Regions from separate parts of the Streptomyces sp. NPDC052721 genome, predicted to be linked through region 2. Evidence: riboswitches for the same ligand, from Rfam matches in the RefSeq annotation. Region 2 holds a riboswitch; each other region holds the start of a gene.
What was found. A riboswitch is a leader RNA that binds a small molecule or an ion and turns the genes downstream of it on or off. The one in region 2 is predicted to bind cyclic di-AMP.
Positions count from the first base shown of each region.

Region 1: another riboswitch for cyclic di-AMP. It lies ahead of AB0L21_RS33230 (M23 family metallopeptidase); the one in region 2 lies ahead of AB0L21_RS06380 (transglycosylase SLT domain-containing protein).
Region 3: another riboswitch for cyclic di-AMP. It lies ahead of AB0L21_RS31615 (peptidoglycan DD-metalloendopeptidase family protein); the one in region 2 lies ahead of AB0L21_RS06380 (transglycosylase SLT domain-containing protein).

Region 1 is NZ_JBFATL010000047.1:62,313-70,059, forward strand. It holds gene AB0L21_RS33200 (DHA2 family efflux MFS transporter permease subunit) at 1-1,265, shown strand, start outside; gene ribA (GTP cyclohydrolase II) at 1,458-2,084, opposite strand; gene AB0L21_RS33210 (MarR family transcriptional regulator) at 2,200-2,724, opposite strand; gene AB0L21_RS33215 (dihydrofolate reductase family protein) at 2,826-3,956, shown strand; tRNA gene AB0L21_RS33220 (tRNA-Met) at 4,117-4,190, opposite strand; gene AB0L21_RS33225 (PP2C family protein-serine/threonine phosphatase) at 4,315-5,496, shown strand; cyclic di-AMP (ydaO/yuaA leader) riboswitch at 5,738-5,903, shown strand; gene AB0L21_RS33230 (M23 family metallopeptidase) at 5,915-6,952, shown strand; gene AB0L21_RS33235 (aldo/keto reductase) at 7,046-7,747, shown strand, end outside.
Region 2 is NZ_JBFATL010000004.1:234,177-241,923, forward strand. It holds gene AB0L21_RS06360 (ABC transporter permease) at 1-1, opposite strand, end outside; gene AB0L21_RS06365 (ABC transporter ATP-binding protein) at 1-962, opposite strand, end outside; gene AB0L21_RS06370 (DUF2092 domain-containing protein) at 1,017-2,228, opposite strand; gene AB0L21_RS06375 (polyprenyl synthetase family protein) at 2,485-3,495, opposite strand; cyclic di-AMP (ydaO/yuaA leader) riboswitch at 4,039-4,215, shown strand; gene AB0L21_RS06380 (transglycosylase SLT domain-containing protein) at 4,221-4,712, shown strand; gene AB0L21_RS06385 (HAD family hydrolase) at 4,753-5,565, opposite strand; gene fahA (fumarylacetoacetase) at 5,875-7,092, shown strand; gene AB0L21_RS06395 (M56 family metallopeptidase) at 7,338-7,747, shown strand, end outside.
Region 3 is NZ_JBFATL010000043.1:17,850-25,596, forward strand. It holds gene AB0L21_RS31585 (aspartate aminotransferase family protein) at 1-355, shown strand, start outside; gene AB0L21_RS31590 (XRE family transcriptional regulator) at 447-1,076, shown strand; gene AB0L21_RS31595 (DUF6126 family protein) at 1,073-1,195, shown strand; gene AB0L21_RS31600 (hypothetical protein) at 1,328-1,618, shown strand; gene AB0L21_RS31605 (tyrosine-protein phosphatase) at 1,629-2,426, opposite strand; gene AB0L21_RS31610 (alpha-galactosidase) at 2,599-4,674, shown strand; cyclic di-AMP (ydaO/yuaA leader) riboswitch at 4,944-5,138, shown strand; gene AB0L21_RS31615 (peptidoglycan DD-metalloendopeptidase family protein) at 5,144-6,031, shown strand; gene AB0L21_RS31620 (SGNH/GDSL hydrolase family protein) at 6,259-7,044, shown strand; partial or broken gene AB0L21_RS31625 (AraC family transcriptional regulator N-terminal domain-containing protein) at 7,141-7,669, opposite strand.

The sequences.
Region 1 (7,747 bases), on a different contig from region 2:
CCTTCGGCGCCCCGCTGGAGACCATCCAGTGGACAGCGACCGCGTACACGCTCGCGCTCGCAGCGGTCATCCCGACCGCCGCCTGGGCGATGGGCCGCATCGGTGTCAAGCGGACGTACGTGACCGCGCTCGCCCTGTTCACGCTGGGCTCCCTGCTCGCCGCCTGCGCCTGGGACGCGGCCAGTCTGATCGCGTTCCGCGCGGTGCAGGGGCTGGGCGGGGGTCTGCTGCAGCCGGTCGGCATGGCGATGGGCATGCGGGTCGCCGACCGGGCCCGGCTCGGCCGGGCGATGGGCCTGCTGGGGCTGCCCATACTGATCGGACCCGTCGCCGGCCCGGTGCTGGGCGGCGGGCTGGTCGACGCCGCGTCCTGGCACTGGATCTTCCTGATCAACCTGCCCGTCGGCGCCCTGGCCCTGGCCCTCGCGGTCCGTCTGCTGCCGAAGGACGCCCCGCAGGCCCGTGGCCGGGACCTGCCCCGGCTGGACGTCCCCGGCCTGCTGATGCTCTCGCCCGGCCTGGCCCTGCTCCTGTACGGCCTGGCCCGGGGCGGCGAGCGCGGGGACTTCACGGCACCCGGCGCGCTGCTGCCGACGCTCACCGGCGCCCTGCTCGCGGCCGCCTTCGTACGGCGGGCGCTCACCGTCCGCGCGCCGCTGCTGGACCTGCGCCTGCTGCGGGACCGTACCTTCGCCGCCGGCATCGGCACGCTCGCCCCGTTCACCTGCGGCTACTTCGGGTCGATGCTGCTCGGGCCGCTGTACTGGCAGCAGGAGCGGGGCCTGAGCGCGACGGCGGCCGGACTGCTCGGGGCGCCGGTCGGGCTCGTGGTCGGTACGACGATGCAGATCGCGGCCCGGCGGATCGACACGGCGGTACCGCGCCGGCTGATCACGGCCGGCTGCGCGGTGGCCGCCCTCGGAATGGGGCTGATGGCGTGGCAGACCGGCACGGCGGGGGTCGCGCCCTGGCGGATCGTCGTCGCGGGCATGGTGATGGGCGTCGGCGCCGGGATGACGCTGATGCCGGCGATGACCACCGCGACCCGTGGCCTGCCCCCGGACCGGCTGGCCGGGGCGAGCACCGCGCTGAGCATCAACGCCCAGCTCGCCGCGTCGGTCGGTACGGCCGTGCTGTCGGTGGTGCTGGGCGCGGCGGGCACGTCCCCGGCCGGCTTCCGGCTCACCTACGCCGTGACGGCGGCCCTGCTCGCCCTCGGCGTCTTCTCGGCCCTCCGGCTCCCCGGCCGCCCCGCGGCCGGCTAGGGCCGGTCTGCCCATGCGCGTCCTCGCCCGAAGGGGCGCCGCGCGGCGTCAAGCGCGTGCTCTACGGGTCCCCCGGCCGAAGGCTGGGGGAGTGCCGGCGAGGGGGCACCGCCCACGCCCTTGAGGCAGTGGGGGCGTGCAGGGTGTCGTGCGGCAGACAGGAACGGTCAGACAGGAATGGTCAGACAGGTCCTAGCCCGCCGTCAGTTCGGCCAGCGGGAGCGTGTGCTGGGTCTGGAGCACCTTCGCGCGCAGGTAGCGGACGTTGTGGGCCGTGGTGAAGACACCGGTCGGCACCCGGTCCCGTACCGCGATCCCCAGCGAGCGCAGCTGGCCGGCCTTGTCGGGGTTGTTGGAGAGCAGGTCCAGCTCGGTGATGCCGAGGGCGCCGAGCATCTGGGCGGCGGCCGTGTAGTCGCGGGCGTCCTCCGGCAGGCCGAGGGCGGCGTTCGCCGCGTAGGTGTCGAGACCCTGGTCCTGGAGGGCGTACGCGTCGAGCTTGTTGTAGAGGCCGATGCCGCGGCCCTCCTGGCGGAGGTAGAGCAGGACGCCGCCGCGGTCGGCGATGCGCTCGACGGCCTCGCGCAGCTGCGGTCCGCAGTCGCAGCGGGCCGAGCCGAAGACGTCCCCGGTCAGGCACTCGGAGTGCAGGCGTACCAGCGGGACCGGGCCGGGGTCGCCGAGGACGACGGCGAGGTGTTCGCGGCCGTCGGTGAGGCCGTGGAAGGTGACGAGTTCGGCGTCGGCGCTGTAGCCGTCGGCGAAGCGCAGCGGTACCCGGACGCGGGCACGCGGGGTGGCGGCGGGGATGTCGGGCATGCGGGTCCTCCGGGACTGTTGCTTCAGATTTGAAGCAGAGGTTCGCATGGACCCTACCCCTGCTTAAAAGTTAAAGCAATTGCGGCAGGCAGGCAGGCAGGCAGGCCCGGCCCGCTCAGGAGCCCGACGGCGACGAGCAGGACGAACGGCGCCGCCAGGGGACGTCGTCGGCACCGGACGCGTCGTCCTCGCCCTGCAGCCCGCGCGCGATCCCCGTGCAGATCTCCTCCAGCTGCCCCACCTGCTCCGGGGTGAGCCGGTCGAACAGGGTGCTGCGGACCGTCTCGACATGCCCGGGTGCCGTACGCTCCAGGACGGCCATCCCCTCGTCCGTCAGCACCGCGAGCGAGCTGCGCTTGTCCCAGCGGCAGTTCTCCCGGCGCACCAGGCCGTCCCGCTCCAGCCGGGTCACCACGTACGTCAGCCGGCTGCGGGTGATCTTCAGCGTCTCGGCGAGATCGGTCATGCGCAGCCGCCGGTCGGGGGCCTCGGAGAGGTTGGCGAGCACCGAGTAGAACAGGTGCGGCATACCGCCGTCCTGCTGGAGCTGCCGGTCGATCGCGTCCTCCAGGAGGCGCGAGGCGGCCATGTAGGCGCGCCAGGCGCGCTGCTCCTCGGGGGTGAGCCAGCGGGTCGTCATGCCGCCAGTGTAAGTTTGTTTAAAACTTGAACCAAGCCCGTCCGTCCAGACGAGCCCGTCCGTCCAGACGAGCCCGTCCGCCTCCGGAAGAGAGGGCGCCGATGCCCCTGCCGTACGTGCTGCTGTCCGCCGCCGTCTCCCTCGACGGCTACCTGGACGACACCGGCCCCGAGCGCCTGCTGCTGTCCAGCCCGGCCGACTTCGACCGGGTCGACGCGGTACGGGCCTCGGCCGACGCGATCCTCATCGGCGCCGGCACGATCCGCGCCGACAACCCCCGCCTGCTGGTCAACTCCGCCGAGCGGCGCGCGGCCCGGGTGGCGCAGGGCAGGCCGGAGTACCCGCTGAAGGTCACGGTCACCGCCACCGGCGACCTCGACCCGGACGCCAACTTCTGGCACACCGGCGGCGACAAGATCGTCTACACCACCGACCGGGGCGCCGGGCGGGCCACGCGCCTCCTCGGGCGCACCGCCGACGTCGTCCCGCTCGGTCCCGCCCTGGACTGGCGGACCCTGCTGGAGCATCTGCACGACGTGCGTGGCGTCGGCCGCCTGATGGTCGAGGGCGGCGGCACGGTCCACACCCAGCTCCTGCACCAGGGCCTCGCCGACGAACTCCAGCTGGTCCTCGCCCCGCTGTTCGTCGGCGACCCCGCGGCCCCGCGCCTGTTCGGGCCGGGGGCCTACCAGCCCGGACGGCTGCGCCTGCTCGACACCCGCCGGATCGAGGACGTCGTGCTCATGCGGTACGTGCCGACGGCCCCCGGCACCGGGGCTGTCGCCACCGCCGCCGACCGCCACTGGCTGCGGACCGCCTGCGAACTGGCGGCGCTGTGTCCGCCGTCGGAGACGGCGTTCAGCGTCGGTGCGGTGGTCGTCGCCGCCGACGGTACGGAGCTGGCCCGGGGCCATTCACGGGAGGGCACCGATCCCGTCGTGCACGCGGAGGAGGCGGCGCTCGCGAAGATCGACGCGGGCGATGCGCGGCTGGCCGGTGCCACGGTGTACAGCAGCCTGGAGCCCTGTGCCCGGCGGGCGTCCCGGCCGGCGCCCTGTGCCGAGCTGATCCTGCGGGCGGGGGTGCGGAGGGTGGTCACCGCGTGGCGTGAGCCGGACACGTTTGTGGCGGGGGCCGACGGACGTGGCGTTCTGGTCGCGGGGGGTGCGCAGGTGGTGGTGCTTCCTGAGCTGGAGGAGCTCGCCAAGGCGCCGAACGTTCACCTGCTGTGAGCGCCTGCCCGTCCGCCATGGGCCGCATGGTGGGCGGGCGCGGGCGCGGGCGCGTTGGGGCTGGTCGCGCGGTTCCCCGCGCCCCTGGCGGGGCACCGCGGTGGGCCGGGAAAACACTCAGGGCCCGGAATCCTTGGGATTCCGGGCCCTGAGCCTTCAGTAGCGGGGACAGGATTTGAACCTGCGACCTCTGGGTTATGAGCCCAGCGAGCTACCGAGCTGCTCCACCCCGCGTCGTTGTGACTCCAGTGTACGCCATGCGCGGGACCGCTCGCACACCCCTTTCGGCCCACACCGGTCGCCGCCCGCCCCGGGGGCCGGAAACCTGGAGGTACGTCGGACAAGTGGGAGACACGCGGTGCGCCCTGGAAAGGTGGAGGAGAGCCCGTACGCCAGGGCGGGCGGCAGGCTCCCCGGCGACCCCGTGCCCGACCCGGGCCTCGGGGACGAGCGGGCGCCGGTGCGCGCCCGCCGCCGTCCGAGCCCCCGTGCCCTGGCCCGCGCCCTGCCGGCCCTCCTCGTCGTCTGCGGTGTCCTGTACGGCCTGCTCGCCCCGGACGACTTCACCGCCGTCCCGTTCTTCACAGCGGCCCCACTGGTCGCCGCGCCCTTGTCGGCGCTGCGCACCACCGTCCTGACCGGCCTCGCCTCCCTCGCCGCCGCCTACGCCGTGCACACCGACGCGGGGGTCCATCCGGCCGTGGGCACCCTCACCGACGTCGTCACCGTGGCCACGGTCGCCCTGCTGGCCGTCGCCATCAACCGGGTGGTCCGCCGGGGCGACCGGCGGCTCGCCTCCGCCCGGGAGATCGCCGAGGCCGCCCAGCGGGCCGTCCTGCCGGAGCCGGACGAGCGGATCGGCGGCTACGAGATCGCCGCCTGGTACGAGGCGGCACGGCAGGACGCGTTCATCGGCGGCGACCTGTACGCGGTGCAGGACAGCCCGTACGGTGTCCGGCTGGTCGTCGGGGACGTGCGCGGCAAGGGCATGGGCGCGGTCGCCGCGGTGGCCGTGGTGATCGGGGCGTTCCGGGAGGCGGCCGAGCAGGAGGCCACGCTGGAGGCGGTCGCCGAACGGCTGGAGCGGGCGCTGGCCCGCGAGGGCACCCGGCGCGACGGGATCGACGCCTTCGAGGGGTTCACCACCGCGGTCCTCGCCGAACTCCCGCACGACGACGGCGTCGTACGGATCGTCAACCGCGGCCATCCGCCACCGCTGCTGCTGCACGCCGACGGCACCCTGCGCACCCTGGTCCCCGCCGAACCCGCGCTGCCGCTCGGCATGGGCGACCTCGGGCTGTGGCCGGACCGGGCCACCGAGACCGCCTTCCCGAGCGGCGCGACCCTGCTGCTCCACACCGACGGCCTGTCCGAGGCCCGGGACGCCCACGGCCGGTTCTACGACCCCGAACGGCGGCTCGCCGGGCGCACCTTCGCCGGCCCGGCCGCGCTGGTCGGCCGGCTCGCCGAGGAAGTGCGCCGGCACTCCGGGGGCGGCATGACCGACGACATGGCGCTGCTCGCCGTACGACGGCCCTGAACGTCACCGAAGGTGACCGGGCGAGCGCCGTACGCATAACATCTGAGTCACCATCAAAACCGAAGGTGGCTGCTGAACGGGATCGATGCTCGGTCAACTCGCCCGTTTTGGCGGGGTAGTGGCCGATAAATCGCCGGTAAAGACGGGAATGATCAAGCCGAACGGCTTGGAAAGTGACTGGCAGGTCTATTAACGTTCGATAACGCAGCGCGGTCGTCACAGCCGTCACAAGAGGCGGCTCCGTGCGCACGCGCCGAATCCCGCGAGGGAGCCGGGGAACCACCACCCTGGGGTGAATCACGCGGATGCCGCAGTGAACTCACGGAGTCCACGACCGGTATACGCGCGTAGGAGACCTTCCTGCTCCGAACCCGTCAGCTAACCCGGTAGGCGAAAGGAAGGAAAGGAGCACGCCCGCGTGGCGTCCAACCGGCCTGTCCCAGAAGCCCCGTTCATTCCGGCACAGCGCGAGCCCGAGACCTTCGGGTACGGCGCCTACCACGCCGAGGAGGGCCCCTGGGAGGAGTGGAACCCCACCGAGGAGTCCGTCGCCCCGGTGCGTGGCCGGCATCGCGTAGCCAAGCAGCGCGGTGGCTTCGCCCGCAGCTCCACCGTCCTGGGCGTCGGCGTCATGGCCGCGGTCGGCGCGGGCGGTATGGCCAGCGCCAACACCGGCAAGCCGCCGGTCCCCATCTCCCTGCCGGACCTGCCCTCGGTCGGCTCCCTCTTCGACGACGACTCCGCCGATCCCCAGCCGGCCGAGGCCGCCACGGCCACACTGAGCGGTGTCGGCGTGGCCACGGCCGCCGGCGAGGACACCGCCGACGCGGGCGAGGCGCTGCGCAACCGGATCATGGCCCAGGCCGAGCAGCAGCAGGGCCAGGCCGAGAGCAGGGCCACCGCCGCCGCGCTCGCCGCCGCCGAGAAGCAGAGCGCCGACGCCGCCGCCCAGGCCGAGAAGGAGGCCGCCGCCAAGGCCGCCGCGGCCAAGGAGAAGGCGGAGGCCGCCGCCGAGAAGAAGGCCGAGGAGGAGCGGCTGGCCCGGCTGGCCAAGCAGTACACGCTGCCCACCTCCTCGTACACGATCACCTCGACCTTCGGCCAGGCCGGTGCGATGTGGTCCTCCGGCTACCACACCGGTCTCGACTTCGCCGCCCCCACCGGCACCCTGATCAAGGCCGTGCACAGCGGCACGATCACCGAGGCGGGCTGGGCCGGCTCCTACGGCTACCGCACGATCCTCACCCTGGACGACGGCACCGAGCTGTGGTTCTGCCACCAGTCCTCGATCAGCGTCTCCGTCGGCCAGAAGGTCGGCACCGGCGAGGTGATCGGCCGCGTCGGCGCGACCGGCAACGTCACCGGCCCGCACCTCCACCTGGAGGTCCACCCCGGCGGCCAGGCCACCGGCATCGACCCGATGGCGTGGCTGCGCGACAAGGGCCTCACCCCCTGACGGTCCTCCGTGCGGGAATCTTTGCGGGAACTTGGCGGGAACGCCGCCCCGGCGGTGGGATGCGATCACCCACCGCCGGTGTTGACATGACGTATGACGTCACTTCGTAAACTCGGCTCTTCCGACCTTGAGGTCTTCCCGCTCTCCCTCGGGGGCAACGTCTTCGGCTGGACCGCCGACGAGCAGACCTCCTTCGCCGTCCTCGACGCCTACACCGCCGCGGGCGGCAACTTCATCGACACCGCCGACTCCTACTCCGCCTGGATCGAGGGCAACCAGGGCGGCGAGTCGGAGACGATCATCGGCAAGTGGGTCAAGGCCCGCGGCAACCGCTCCGACGTCGTCATCGCCACCAAGGTCAGCCAGCACCCGCAGTACCAGGGGCTGTCCGCCGCCAACATCAAGGCCGCCGCCGACGCCTCCCTGCGCCGCCTGGACACCGACTACATCGACCTCTACTACACCCACTTCGACAAGCCCGAGGTGCCGGTCGAGGAGATCATCGGCGCGCTGGACGAGCTGGTGAAGGCCGGAAAGGTACGGCACATCGCCGCGTCCAACATCAGCCCCGAGCGGCTGCGGGCCTCCCTCGACTTCTCCGACCGCGAGGGCCTCGCCCGCTACGTCGCCCTCCAGCCGCACTACAACCTGGTCTCCCGGGACACCTACGAGGGCCCCCTGCAGGACCTCGTCGCCCGCGAGGGCCTGTCCGCCGTCCCGTACTTCTCCCTCGCCTCGGGCTTTCTCACCGGCAAGTACCGGCCCGGCACGACCGTCGACAGCGCCCGCGCCGAA
Region 2 (7,747 bases):
TCGAAGCCCTCCCCGGTCAGCGCCACGAACGCGTCCTCCAGCGAGGCCCGTTCGACGGTGAGGCCCCGGACCCGGACGCCCGCCGTGACCAGGGCCGCGGTCACCTCGGCGAGATCCCGCGCCGGGGGTTCGCCGGTGACCCGGTCGCCGTCGGCCGTCACGTCTGCGACGCCCAGTTCCTTCAGCACGCGTGCCGCCTCGGCCGGGTCCGGGGTGGTCACCACCAGCCGGCCGCGCGCCCCGGCGGCCAGATCGGCCACCGCGCCCTGGGTGACGAGCCGGCCCTGCGCCATGACCGCCGCATGGGTGCACACCTGTTCGATCTCGTCGAGGAGGTGCGAGGAGAGGAAGACGGTCGTGCCGTCGGCGGCCAACTCCCTGACCAGGGTGCGGATCTCGCGCATGCCCTGCGGGTCGAGACCGTTGGTGGGCTCGTCCAGGACGAGCAGTCTGCGCGGCTGGAGCAGCGCGGCGGCCAGTCCCAGACGCTGTTTCATGCCGAGCGAGTACGCCTTCGCCTTCTTGCCCGCGGCGGCGGCGAGACCGACCCGGTCCAGCGCCGCGGCGACGCGGGCGCGCCGGGTGCGCGGGTCGGCGGTCGGGTCGGCGGCGTCGTAGCGCAGCAGGTTGTCCCGGCCGGAGAGGAAGCCGTACAGGGCGGGGCCCTCGATGAGCGCGCCGACCTGCGGCAGGACCGTACGGGCCGCCCGCGGCATGGGCCGGCCGAGCACCCGGGCGGTGCCCGCGGTCGGCTCGATCAGACCCATCAGCATGCGGATGGTGGTGGTCTTGCCGGAGCCGTTCGGGCCGAGGAAGCCGAAGACGCTGCCCGCCGGGACGGTCAGGTCGAGACCGTCCACGGCGAGCTGTCCGCCGCGGTAGCGCTTGGTGAGGCCGCGTGTGGCGATCACACTCGCCGTCGCGTCGCCCGGGTCCGGCTGCGTGGCGGACGGTTCGTCCATCGGCTCCCCTCGGTTCGTCCCGTTCGTCTCATCCGGTGCGGCGTGCCGGGAAGGTCACTTCCCCGCGTCGGCCGCCTTCACCAGGGCCTCCTTGGTCACCGCGCCGGCGTACACCGTGCCGTCGTCGGTGATCAGGGCGTTGACCAGACGGGTGGAGAAGACCGTGCCCTTGCCGAACTTCCCGGAGACCGGGTCGCCCAGCGAGCCGAGGAAGCCGCCGAGGTCACCGCCCTGGGAGCCGGTCGGCAGGCCGCCCTTGGCGCCGGTGTCGAAGGTGGCGACGGACGTCCAGCCCTTGCCCAGCACCTTCAGCCCGTCCCTGCCCTCAAGGCCTCCGGCGAAGTCCTCGCCGTGCTTCGGGGCGTGCTCCCGGGCCCCGGCCGCGTCCTTCTCCTCGGTGACCTTCGCGCCCCTGGGCGGCGTGAAGTCGAACGTGGAGGCGGCCGGCCGGGTGAAGGAGACCTGGGTGAAGCCCGCGTCGAACACGGCGGCGCCACCGCTCCTCGGCGTCAGCGTGAACTTCAGCGGCATGCCGGTCTTCGCGTCCACGGCGATGCTGATCGCGCCGACCGTGGTGCCGGACTGCCTGGGCCGGATCAGCAGCTTGTAGGCGTCGCGCCCGGCGACCTGGGCGGTGCCGTCGACGGTGACGGACGTGGTGTCGTCCACCGACTTCAGGGCCTGGTCGGCGAAGTCCTTGGGCGTGGCCGGCGGCTCGGCCTCACGCTCCTTGCCGGAGCCGGGCCGGGTGGAGTGGTGGACCTCGTTGCTCTTGCTGTCGTAGCCCCAGACGTCCTTGCCGTCGTGGATCAGGCTGTACTCGGCGCCGCTCTCCAGCAGCGACAGCTTCTGCCGGTCCGGGCCGTCGGCGGCGACGCGCAGGGTGTGCGTGCCGGAGACCAGTTCGGTGAGCTTGGCCTGCGGGTCGGCGGAGGAGCCGTCGCCCGAGCCGCCCCGGCCCGCGCCGGACATCAGGCCGTCCTCCAGGCCGCCGAGGTCGGGCAGGCCGAGGTCGGTGCTGATCTTCACCGTGCCGGACAGCTGCTGCACGTCCGACTTGGCGATCTTCTCGATGAGCTGCTGTGCGCTGATCTTCGGCAGGTCGGGGTCACCGGAGTCGGCGAGCGCCGGGACCAGCCCGATCGTGGCCGCCGCCACCCCCACCACCGCGACCGGCACGGCGTACCGGGCGGCCTTGCGCCGGCCGGAGCGCGGGTGCTCGTCGCGCGCGGCGCCCACTGCGTCGTCGGATTCGTACGGTGCCATGTGTGCCTTACCTCCGTCGTCGGCGGCGGCTGTCCTCACGCTGGTCCGCTGGTCCACCCTGAGCCGCCATTCTCACCCGAAACGGTGAGGAGTGGTGATTTCCGTGGTGTCCATCTGACCAAATCGGCCGTGAACAAGCGTCAGACCTCGGAGCCAACTCCGTCTACACCTGCGGTATGACACCCGGCGGCGGTTTCTCCACCCGACCCGTAGGGGTCGTGCCGGACGCCGGCGCCCGTACGGGTGACCGGCCGGGTCAGCCGGCGCGGTGCACGACCGCGTCGCACAGCTCGATCAGCGCCGCCTTGGCATCGCACTCGCGCAGCGGGGCGAGCGCGGCCCGCGCCTCCTCCGCGTACCGCACGGTGTCCCGGCGGGCCTGCTCCAGCGCGGGGTGCGCGCGCAGCGCGGCCAGCGCCTCGGCGTGCCGGGCGTCGTCGCTGAGGTCGGAGTCCAGCAGCTCGCACAGCGCGACGTCCTCGGCCAGCCCCAGCCGGGCGGCCCGCTCGCGCAGCCGGAGCACCGGCAGGGTCGGGATGCCCTCGCGCAGGTCGGTGCCCGGCGTCTTGCCGGACTCGTGGGAGTCGGAGGCGATGTCCAGGACGTCGTCCGCGAGCTGGAAGGCGACTCCGAGCCGTTCGCCGTACTGGGTGAGCACGTCGACGAGCGTCTCGTCGGCGCCGGACATCATCGCGCCGAACCGGCACGACACCGCCACCAGGGAGCCCGTCTTGCCGGCGAGCACGTCCAGATAGTGCTCGACCGGGTCTCGGCCGTCCGAGGGGCCCGCGGTCTCCAGGATCTGGCCGGTGACGAGCCGTTCGAACGCCAGGGCCTGCACCCGGACCGCCTCGGGGCCGAGGTCGGCGAGGATCTGGGAGGCGCGGGCGAAGAGGAAGTCGCCGGTGAGGACCGCGACGGAGTTGCCCCAGCGCGTGTTGGCGCTGTCCACGCCACGCCGTACGGCCGCCTCGTCCATGACGTCGTCGTGGTACAGCGTGGCCAGGTGGGTCAGCTCCACGACCACGGCCGACGGCACCACGCCCGGCGCGTAGGGGTCGCCGAACTGGGCGGCGAGCATCACGAGGAGTGGCCGGAACCGCTTCCCGCCCGCCCGCACCAGGTGCTGCGCGGCCTCCGTGATGAACGGGACCTCGCTCTTGGTGGCTTCGAGCAAGCCTTCCTCGACAGCCGCCAATCCGGCCTGGACATCGGCTTCGAGAGCCTGGTCCCGCACGCTCAGCCCGAACGGCCCGACGACGGTCACGAGGGGTCTCCTGTCTGCTGGTGTCTGCTGGCGATTACACGGTTTGTCGATAGGTCGCTGCCCTCACTCAAGTCAGCGTATCCGGTCCTCTTTCGATCACCGATAGCGCCCACCGGTCCAGCCCGGGCGATACCGGACCATGACCGGCATGGTCTTGATCACACAGTGTGAACGGAAATTTATCCATATAAGAGTAATCCGGACACTGTGCCCCCACCTCGGCAACGACGCGCCCCATATGCCAGGTTCCGGCATCACCCCGACTTCAAGCATGAATCCCCCTAATCCCCCATGTCCGATTTAAAACTGTTTGCTATTTCGTGAATTGGGTCACGCGACCGGCCGCCCCACCTCCCCGGCCGAACCCCCGTGACCCCTTGCGCCGTTGGCGAGTTGAGCATTGGCAACCGCAAAGGATCAAGCACCCCATACGCCGTCGATCAAGGTCAAATCGCACGTTGCATGAATCCGGCCCTTGTTCCCGACATGTGCTCTCGCATACGTTCCGGGCCGTCGGGCGGACGCCGAATCCTGCCGCCGCCCGCATACCCATCGACGAAATTCGTACGGCAGGAGCGGGGGACCCAGGTAAGCCGCCGGTCCGGACGGCACACGCCGCGCCGGACGGCTAGGGGTGAAGCCATGCCTCCGTCAGGGGCACGGCCGGGCACCTCCCCGCCCGAACCCGACAGCTCACCCCGCAGGCGCCGGAGAGGAACGCCCCCATGTCTGCTGTCGCTCAGCCCCGCCGTACCCGGAACAGCCGTCTCGTCCGCGCGCTCACCGCCGCCGGCACCGGCGCCGCCGTCCTCGCCCTGCCGCTCATCGGCGCGACCAGCGCCTCCGCGGCCCCCAGCACCGCCACCACCACGGCGGCCACCACCCCCGCCGGCTACCCGAACAACCTCGACGGCTGGATCCGCGAGTCGCTCGCGATCATGGCCGAGAAGCGCATCCCGGGCACCTACAACGGCATCTACCGCAACATCATCCGCGAGTCCTCGGGCAACCCGAACGCCATCAACCTCTGGGACTCCAACGCCGCCAAGGGCATCCCGTCCAAGGGCCTGCTCCAGGTCATCGACCCGACGTTCAACGCGTACCACGTGCCCGGAACGTCCTTCAACATCTACGACCCGGTCGCCAACATCACCGCCGCCTGCAACTACGCGGCCGCGCGGTACGGGTCCATCGACAACGTGTTCGGCGCGTACTGACCGGCACCGGCGGCCGGGCCGGGCGCTACTGATGTTCCGGTCAGTCGGTCGGGAAGAGTCGTTCGAGGACGACGGCGATGCCGTCGTCCTCGTTCGACAGGGTGACCTCGTCGGCCACCGCCTTGAGTTCGGGATGCGCGTTGGCCATGGCGACACCGCGCCCGGCCCAGTCGAACATCGGGATGTCGTTGGGCATGTCGCCGAACGCGAGAGCCCGTTCGGCGGCGATCCCGAGACGTTCGGCGGCCAGCGCCAGCCCGGTCGCCTTCGTCACCCCGCACGGCTGGAGCTCCACCGTGCCCGGCCCCGACATGGTGACCGTCGCCAGCGAGCCCACCGCCGCGCGGGCCACGGCCGCCAACTCGTCGTCGGACAGGGTGGCGTGCCGCAGCAGCACCTTGCTGATGGGCGCGCACCACAGATCGTCCCGCCGGCCGACCCGCACCGCGGGCAGCGTCGGGTGGGGCATCCGGTAGCCCGGCTCGATGAGCGTGAGCCCGTCCACGCCGTCCTGGTCGACCGCCGCGTAGATCTGCCCCACCTCCGCCTCGATCTTGCCGAGCGCGGTCTCGGCCAGCTCCCGGTCCAGCCGGACCGACCACAGCAGACGGTCGGTACCGGCGTCGTAGACCTGGGCCCCCTGCCCGCACACCGCGAGCCCGGCGCAGCCGAGGTCCGCCAGCAGCGGCCGCACCCGCGGTGCCGGGCGGCCCGTCACCACCAGGTGCCGGGCACCGGCCCGCGCCACCCGCGCGAGCGCGGCGAGGGACCGGTCCGAGACGGTGTCGTCGCCGCGCAGCAGCGTCCCGTCCAGGTCAGTGGCGATCAGTGCATATGCCGGGGTGGGTGCCATGATCAGAGAATACGGACAGGACGCCCCGCCGACTCACCCGTCATTCCCCGCACTTACGTGCCGTTCCCGCCAACCCCTCACCGTGGACCGCGCGGTGAGCGCCGCTCAGTCGTGGGGTGCGGCCAGGTGTGTGACCAGGCGCGGTGAAGCGAACTTGAGCAGGGGGCTGCCGTCCTCCGCCTCCGCCCCCAAACCTTTCGAGCACCTGGTGAGGCACTGCCCAAGACACTCAGCTCGGCCGTAACGTGTGGCCCGACCACATGGAACGCGGTGCCATGCATGGCCCGGATGAGAGTGAGGCAGCACCCCATGCCCCCCTTCGACGTCCCCGAGGGCGACCCCTTCGGTCCGCACAACCTCCCCTATGGCGTGTTCGCGCCCTCCGGCAGCACGGAGCGGAGGATCGGCGTCCGGCTCGGGAACCACGTCCTCGACGCGGGCGCCGCGGCCGCCGCGCTCGGCTCGCCCCACCAGCCGCTGCTCGCCCGGCCCACCCTCAACCCGCTGCTGGCCGCCGGCCGCTCCACCTGGTCGGACGTACGGCGCGCCGTCACGTCCTGGGTCACGGACCCGGCGCACCGCGCGACCGTCGAGCCGCTGTTCCACCCCCTGTCCGAGGTGACCCTGCACCTGCCCTTCGAGGTCGCGGACTACGTCGACTTCTACGCCTCGGAGAACCACGCCCGGAACGTCGGCCAGATCTTCCGCCCCGACGCCGAGGACTCCCTCACCCCCAACTGGAAGCACCTGCCGATCGGTTACCACGGCCGCTCCGGCACCGTGGTCGTCTCCGGCACGGACGTCGTACGGCCGTCCGGGCAGCGCAAGGGCCCGGCCGACCCCGCGCCCGTCTTCGGCCCCTCGATCCGGCTGGACATCGAGGCCGAGGTCGGCTTCGTCGTGGGCGTGCCGTCGCGGCTCGGCAGCCCGGTCGCGCTCGGCGGCTTCCGGGAGCACGTCTTCGGACTGTGCCTGCTGAACGACTGGTCCGCGCGGGACATCCAGGCCTGGGAGTACGTCCCTCTCGGCCCGTTCCTCGGCAAGTCCTTCGCCACCTCGGTGTCGGCGTGGATCACTCCGCTGGAGGCGCTGGAGCACGCGCGCGTGGCGCCTCCGGAGCGCACCCATCCGCTGCTGCCCTACCTGGACGACTCGGCGCCCGGCACGGAACCTGGCGGCTACGACCTGCGCATCTCGGTCGCGGTCAACGGCCACGTCGTCTCCGAACCGCCCTTCTCCACCATGTACTGGACCGCCGCCCAGCAGCTCGCCCACATGACCGTGAACGGCGCCTCGCTGCGCACGGGCGACCTGTACGGCTCCGGCACGGTGAGCGGCCCCGCCGAACGCCAGCGCGGCTCCCTGCTGGAACTGACCTGGAACGGCCGCGACCCCCTCGAACTCCCGGACGGCAAACGGACCTTCCTGGAGGACGGCGACGTGGTCACCCTGTCGGCATGGGCCCCGGGCGCGGACGGCCGCCGGGTGGGGCTGGGGGAGGTCAGCGGGCGGGTGGTGTCGGGCTGACGCTGCGGGGGGTCGCCGGGCGGCTGTGCCGGGCGGGCCGGTGGCTTGTGTGGCGGGCCGGCCGGGCGCGGCGGGAGTCACGGGCCTGGTCCGGTCCCGGCGGATCGGTGTCGGCACCTGACTCCGGCCGCCCGTCTTCGTCATACTGACGGGGACACGCACCACGCGCGAGCCGCCGTCGCGTGACGCGTGCCCGGCACCACCGTCACCCGCACACCTCTCCGACCAGGAACCGGAGCCCCGGCATGACTGTCTGCCTGCTCCTGCTGAGCGTCGTCGCCCTGACGGCCGCCGTACCGGCGCCGCGCGCGCTGACCCGTGCCGCCTGGCCCGAGCGGGAACCCGTGGTCGCACTGTGGGTGTGGCAGTGCCTGGTCGCCACCGTCCTGCTGTGCTGCCTGACCGCACTGGTCCTGGGCGCGGCGGCCGTCTTCCACACCGTCCGCGACCGCGTGTTCGCGCCCGCGCCGCCCGCCGTCACCGCCGCGTACGACCTGTCCACCGCGCCGGTGTGGGCCGCCGCGCTCACCGTACTGCTGGCCTGCGGGGCCGCCTGGACGACGGCGATGCTGGCCCGCGAACTCGTCGAGGCCCGCCGCAGCCGGGGCCAGGCCCGGGCGCACCTGCGCGAGCGTGCCCCCGAGCTGCCGGCCGG
Region 3 (7,747 bases), on a different contig from region 2:
CACGTACGAGCTGCTCGCCGACGTCCGCGGCAGGGGCCTGATGATCGGCATCGAGTTCGGCAAGCCGTCCTCCTTGAAGCTGCGCAGCCGCTGGGCCATGCTCCAGGCGGCCCGCAAGGGGCTGTTCGCCCAGATGGTCGTCGTACCGCTGCTGCAGAAGCACCGCATCCTCACCCAGGTCTCCGGTGACCACCTGGAGGTGATCAAGCTCATTCCGCCGCTGGTCATCGACGAGGCCGACGTGGACCGGTTCGTGGACGCCTTCAGCGCGGTCATGGACGACGCGCACAGCGGTGGCGGCCTGATGTGGGACTTCGGCAAGACCTTGATCAAGCAGGCGGTGGCGAACCGCTGACGCAGGCGCCGACGGGCGCGGCTGCTCCCCGGTCTTTTGCCTCAGAGGCAAGAAAATTGCCTCAGGGGCAAGGCTGGGGCTGAATGGAGGCATGAACGCCTCAGACCCCGCGCCGGCGGCGGGCCCGGCTCCGGACGACGGCCTGCCGGCCGTCGCGCCGCAGCTGCGCGCCCTGCGCCGGCGCGCCGGCCTCACGCTGGAGGCCGCGGCCCGCGCCGCCGGGCTCTCCCCGGCCCACCTCTCCCGGCTGGAGACCGGGCAGCGTCAGCCGTCGCTGCCGATGCTGCTCGCGCTCGCCCGAATCTACGGTACGACCGTCTCCGAACTCCTCGGTGAGACGGTCGCCGACCGGGACGCGATCGTGCGGGCCGCCGACATGGATCCGACCCGCGCGGGCGGGTGGACGTACGTCCAGGCCGGGGCGCCCGGCCGTGGCATGCAGGCCCTGCGGGTGCGGGTGCCGTACGGCTCACAGGGCGACATCGTGCGCGTCCACCCCGGCGAGGAATGGCTCTACGTCCTCAAGGGGCGCCTGCGCCTGCGCCTCGGCGACACCGCGCACCTGCTGGGGCCCGGTGACAGCGCGCACTTCGACTCGCTCACCCCGCACCGCCTCGCCGCCGAGGACCACGACGGCGTGGAGCTGCTGTTCGTCCACACCCTGCTGCAGAGCCCCACGGCCACGCTGTGCCTGGGCCCGCTGACCGGAGAGCTGCCATGAGCGACTTCGAGGAGAAGTTCCCCCGTTCCCTGTGGATCCGGCTGATCATCTACATCGCCCTCGGGCACGTCCTGGCCGCGTTCCTGTACCTGCTGTTCGCGGTGGGCGGCAAGGGCTGACGCTGCGGGGCGCGTGACAGGACGTGCGGATGCCGCAGACATCCGACCTGGCCACCGCCCACTGGCCCGTCGCCCCGCCCCCGTACGGCCGACTGGCCGCGGGAGTCGGCCGGTGACGGCACCACCGGGTTCATGCCACCGCCGCTGCCGGACGCGGCCGGGGTGCTGGGCGCCCTGTACGAGCACGAGCGGCTTCCGGCCGACGTGACGTACGACGCGTACCACCGGGCTCGCCTCGCGGAAGGCGGCGCCCCCCGGGAGACGGCCGGCCGGATCGGCCTCACCGGCGTGGGGACGGCGACCGCAGGCGGTCCGGTCCGGGCCGGGCATCCCGGTGTCCGGCCGGCTCGGCGACGCGCGGCTGCTGTACGGCGACCCGAAGGTCGACTTCAGGAGGCGGTCCGCCTGCCCTGGGCTCCCTGAGCGGGTCCCGTCAGTCCAGCAGACGGGCGCGCAGGCGCTCGCGGGAGTCGGGGGAGAGGCCCAGGCCCTGCGCCAGGTAGGTCTCGACGTCGCCCCAGGTCTCCTCGATGCTCGCGAACGCCGCCTCCAGGTACTCGGCGCGGGCGTCGAAGAGCGGGTTGAGCAGCTCCATCACCTCGGGGGTGTACGCGGTGTCCGCGCTGCCGCTGCGGCGGACCTTGTAGCGGCGGTGCGCGGCACCCGACTCCAGGTAGTCGGCGACGATCGCGTCCCGCTCCACCCCGAGAGCGAGGAGCGTGACCGCTACGGAGATGCCCGCGCGGTCCTTGCCGGCCGCGCAGTGCATCAGCGCGGGCACGCTGTCGTCGGCCAGAGCGTGCAGCACGCGCGCGTGCTCGGCGGTGCGCTCCGTGACGATCTTCCGGTAGGACGCGATCATCCGGGCCGCCCCCTTGCCGTCGTCCAGGATCGCGCGCAGCTGGTCGAGGTCGCCCTCGCGGACCATCTTCCAGAACTCGGCGCCGTCCGCCGGATCGCTCAGCGGCAGGTTCACATTCCGCACGCCGGGCAGCTCGACATCCGGGCCCTCCAGCTTCTGGTCGGCCGCGTTGCGGAAGTCGAAGATCGTGTGCAGGCCCAGGGAGGCGAGGAAGGCCGCGTCCTGCTCCGTCGCGTGCGCCAGGTGCCCGCTGCGGAACAGCACGCCGTACCGCACCCGCCGCCCGTCCGTGGTCGGCAGCCCGCCCACGTCACGGAAATTGCGCACTCCGGCCAGCTCCGGCTCGGTCGACGGGACCTGCTGCGTCACGGGGGCTCCTCCCGGTCGGTCCCCGCCGTCGCGGCTCGTCGGCGGGCGCTCCGTCGACCATACGGCATCGATTTCCTCGGGCAATGAGTTGTCCACAGGCATTGTCAGAGGGGTCCGCGGCCCTTGATGATGTTGGCACTTGAGCGGATCTGTTGGCACCTGTGAGGTCTCGATGGTGGACATCGCCGAAAACGGTCGTACTTGGCTCCTGTCGGGCCCCGGCAGCAGCTATGCCCTGCATCTCACCGACGCGGACGAGCTGCTCCATCTGCACTGGGGGCCACGGATCGCCCTCGCCGACGCGGAGGCGCTCGCGGTGAGCCCCCTGCCCGGCTACTGGCCCTTCGAGTCCCCGCTCGACGGCCGGGAGGAGTATCCGGTCGAGGGCGGCCCCCGCTTCGTCCGCCCCGCCCTGTCACTCCGCACCGAGGAGCGACGCGGCACGGAGTGGCGCTTCGTGTCGTACGACACCACGGAGGACGACGAGCTGCGGCTGCGCTTCGACGACGACGGCGTGGCGATCACCCTGCACTACCGGATGCGCGGGGACGTCGTGGAGCGCTGGGTGACCGTCGAGAACGGCGGCCACGCGCGCGTGGAGCTGCTGCGGGCCGACGCGGCCACCTGGACCCTGCCCGACCGCGAGGGCTGGCGGCTGTCGCAGCTGCACGGCCGCTGGGCCGCCGAGTCGCGGCTCACCACCGCCCCCCTCACCTACGGTGAGAAGGTCATCGGCAGCCGCCGCGGCCACACCGGCCACCAGCACCTGCCCTGGGTGGCCCTGGACACCGACGCCACCGAGGAGCGCGGCGAGGTCTACGGCTGCGCGCTCGGCTGGTCCGGCTCCTGGCGCATCGCGGTCGCCCAACTCCCGGACGCGCGCGTGCAGATCACCGGCGGCGCCGGTTACGACGACTCGGGCCTGCTGCTCCTCGCGCCCGGGGAGTCGTACACCACCCCGGTCTTCGCGGGGCTGTGGAGCGACGGCGGCTTCGGCGGCGCGAGCCGTGCCTGGCACGCCTACCAGCGCGCGTACGTCATCCCGGACGCCGAGCGGGACCGGCCCGTGCTGTTCAACTCCTGGGAGGCCACCTTCTTCGACATCTCCGAGGAGCAGCAGCTCGCGCTCGCCCGCCGGGCCGCCGAGATCGGGATCGAGCTGTTCGTCGTCGACGACGGCTGGTTCGGCGCCCGCACCAGCGACCGCGCCGGCCTCGGCGACTGGACGCCCAACCCCGACCGTTTCCCGCACGGCCTCAAGCCCCTCGCCGACCAGGTGCACGGGCTCGGCATGCAGTTCGGCATCTGGGTCGAGCCCGAGATGGTCAACCCGGACAGCGACCTGTACCGGGCCCACCCGGACTGGGTGCAGTACCAACCGGGACGGAAGCGGACGGAACTGCGCAATCAGCTCGTTCTCAACCTCGCGCGCGAGGACGTCCAGGAGTACCTGTGGGAGCAGTTGGACGCCCTGCTGTCCAGCGCCCCCATCGACTATGTGAAGTGGGACTTCAACCGCTGCTTCACCGACGCCGGCTGGCCCGGGGAGCCGTACCCGCAGCGCCTGTGGGTGGACCACGTCCGCGGCCTGTACGCCCTGCTGGACCGGCTGCGGGCCGCGCACCCCGGGGTCGCCTTCGAGTCCTGCTCGGGGGGCGGCGGCCGGATCGACCTCGGCGTGCTCGGCCGCACCGAGGAGGTGTGGACCTCCGACAACACCGACCCGCTGGACCGGCTCGCCATCCAGCACGGTTTCACGCAGATCCATCCCGCGCGCGTGATGGCGGCCTGGGTCACCGACAGCCCGAACACCCAGCTCAACGGGCGGGTCAGCTCGCTGCGCTTCCGGTTCGTCAGCGCCATGGCGGGCGTACTCGGGGTCGGCGGCGACCTGACGGAGTGGAGCGCTCAGGAGCTGGCCGAGGCCCGGCGGTGGGTGGAGCTGTACAAGGAGATCCGCCCGGTCGTGCAGCACGGCGAGCTGTACCGGCTGCGGCCTCCGGCCGGAGGTCTGAGCGCCGTGCAGTACGTCCGGGGGGAGGAGACCGTCGTCCTCGCCTGGCTGCAGGCCCAGAGCTACGGCGAGCCGGTGCCGGCGGTGCGGCTGCGCGGGCTCGACCCGGCGGCGTCGTACGAATGCCGCGAAACAGGCGAAGTGTACCGGGGTGCCGTACTGCTGCACCACGGGCTGCGCACCGGGCTCAAGGGCGACCTGGATGCGACGGTCATCCGACTGCGCCGCATCTGACTTTTCTGTCTGAATTGACGCTTTCACTCCAACTCGCTGCGGAATGAGGACATCTGGGGAACCGGCGCGTGAGGAGGGTCATATCGGTGACCGTGCGTCGCGCGTCATGTTCACGTAATTCCAGTACCCATAGGCGAATTGAAAAGGAGAAGGGCACGGGAATTCACACTCGGTGACCGTGAATTCCCGTATCCGATCAGCAGGAACCGGAACAACGGGAACCGGCTGCTTGTTTCCGCGCCTCCTGCTCGCTTACGTTCGCCACCGACCCGGGCGGAACGCCGAATCCTGCCGCCGTCCGGATTCCCCACACACATGACCCGCGTCGGCAGGAGCGGGGGACCCACCAGGTAGGACTGCCTGTCCGGTCTCCGCGACAGGCTAGGGGTGCAGCCGTGCCGCGCACGGCCGGGCAGCTCCAGCCCGAACCCGACAGCTCACCTCGCAGGCGCCGGAGAGGAATTGCGCCATGCCTGCCAAGGGTAAGCACCGACGTCCCAAGACCCCGCGTTTTTCCCGCTCCCTCGCCGTCGCCGGAACCGGTGGCGCCGCCCTGGCCCTGCCCCTCCTCGGGGCCACCGGAGCGCACGCCGCGCCCCCCGCCCAGTCCGCCTCCGGAACGGCCGCGCAGACCCTCCCCGGCACGGTGAAGAAGGCCGTGGCGCAGCAGGACACGGGCGCGCGCACCTACACCGTGCGCAGCGGTGACTGCCTCGCGACGATCGCACAGGACCAGCATGTCAGCGGTGGCTGGCAGCGGCTCTACGACGACAACCGGCAGGCCATCGGCGCCGACCCCGGAGTCATCCACCCGGGCCTGAAGCTCCGCATCGGCGGGAAGACCGCGCCGGCCACCGCGGAGCCGGCTGCCCCGAAGTCCACACCGTCCGCCGCGCCGGAGGCCACCCGGCAGGCCGCGCCGAAGCCCGCCTCCCAGCCGGCCTCCGCCGGTTACACCCTCCCCGTGACCGGCGCCACCGTCGGCACCGGCTACCACGTCGCCGGCAGCATGTGGTCCAGCGGCTACCACACCGGCGTCGACTTCGTCGTCCCGACCGGTACCCCCCTCAAGGCCGTCGCCGCGGGCACCGTCGTCTCCGCGGGCTGGGGAGGGGCGTACGGCAACCAGGTCGTCATCAAGCTGAACGACGGCCACTACGCCCAGTACGGCCACCTCTCCCAGCTCTCCGTCTCGGCCGGGCAGACCGTGACCGCGGGCCAGCAGATCGGTCTGTCCGGCGCCACCGGCAACGTGACCGGCCCGCACCTGCACTTCGAGATCCGCACCACCCCGGACTACGGCTCGGACATCGACCCGGTCGCCTACCTCCGCTCGCACGGCGTCGCCGTCGGCTGACGCCCGCGCCCCTCTCACCACCTGCCTGACACGCCCCCGAAGGCCGGACCCACGATCCCCGGGTCCGGCCTTCGGTGTACCGTGCAGCTTCTATTCCTGGCTTTGCAAACTATTTAAGAGTGGCTCATCTCACCATTCGTCAAGTCCTGCTTACGGTCGCGTAGGTCACATCCGAAGGTGAATCATGGTCCGACGTGGCAGACGATTCGAAGAATGACAGCAGATCAGTGATCGGGTCGTACGTGGCGGTGGGGGACAGCTTCACCGAGGGCGTCGGCGACCCCGGCCCCGACGGGGCGTTCGTGGGCTGGGCCGACCGGTTCGCGGTGCTCCTCGCCGACCGGCGTCCCGAGGGCGACTTCCAGTACGCCAACCTCGCCGTGCGCGGAAAGCTGCTGGACCAGATCGTGGCCGACCAGGTGCCGCAGGCCATCGACAAGGCCCCGGACCTGATCTCCTTCTGTGCGGGCGGCAACGACATCATCCGTCCGGGCACCGACCCCGACGAGGTGGCCGAGCGCTTCGAACGGGCCGTGGCCCGGCTGACGGAGGCGGCCGGCACGGTGATGGTGACGACCGGCTTCGACACCCGTGGCGTCCCCGTCCTCAAGCATCTCCGCGGCAAGATCGCCACCTACAACGGGCATGTCCGTGCCATCGCCGACCGGTACGGCTGCCCCGTCCTCGACCTGTGGTCCCTCAAGTCCGTGCAGGACCGCAGGGCCTGGGACACCGACCGGCTGCACCTCTCGCCCGAGGGGCACACGCGCGTGGCGCTGCGCGCGGGACAGGTCCTCGGCCTGGACGTCCCCGCCGACCCGGAGCAGCCGTGGCCGCCGCTGCCGCCCCGGGGCACGCTGGAGATCCGCCGCGACGACGTCCAGTGGGCCCGGGAGTACCTCGTCCCCTGGATCGGCCGCCGGCTGCGCGGCGAGTCCTCCGGCGACCACGTGACCGCCAAGGGCACGCTGTCACCGGACGACATCAAGATGCGGATCGCTTCGGTGGCCTGACCCCACCGACCCGCCACGGCCCGCGCCGGCACCACCGGCGCGGGCCCTCGCCGCTCCCCGGACAGAACGCACCCCCTTCGTGGTCCGGCCCGCTCGGGGCAGGACGCCCACGGGGGCGCGTACGGCGCTCAGCCGGCGGGCCGCGTCCTGGCGGGGAGGTGTGCCGAACCGGCGGCGGTACTCCCGGCTGAACCGCGACGGGCTGCCCTAGCCGACGCGCTGGCCGACCCCGGTGACGCCGCCCGGGTGGGAGCGAGCAGCAGCCGGGCCTCCCGCAGCCGGGCTCCACGCAGTGCTCGCGGATGCGGCGCACGGCCCGGGAGACGTGGCTGAGGACGCTGTCGGCCAGACCGAGCCGGCGCACCCTGATCGCCGGTGATCATGCGCCACAGGATCTCGCGTCTGACCAGCGGAGCCAGTACGGCCCGGTCGCGGGGCTCGTCGAGCAGGCGCAGCAGCCGGACGACCGCGTCCAGCAGCGCGGGCGGAGCGTGGCTGTCGGCGATTCCCCGACTGCGTGCCGCTGCCGGGGGGCGGGGTGTCTGCGGGGCGGGTTCGGCAGCAGCTGTTCCGGGACGGCGGAGGGTTCCAGGGCGGGTGGGAGGCCGGGGGCCGGCCGCTTGGGCTTCGTGGGCGGGGCGTGGCTGTCGGCGATTCCCCGGCGGCGTGCCGCTGCCGGGGGGCGGGGTGTCTGCGGGGCGGG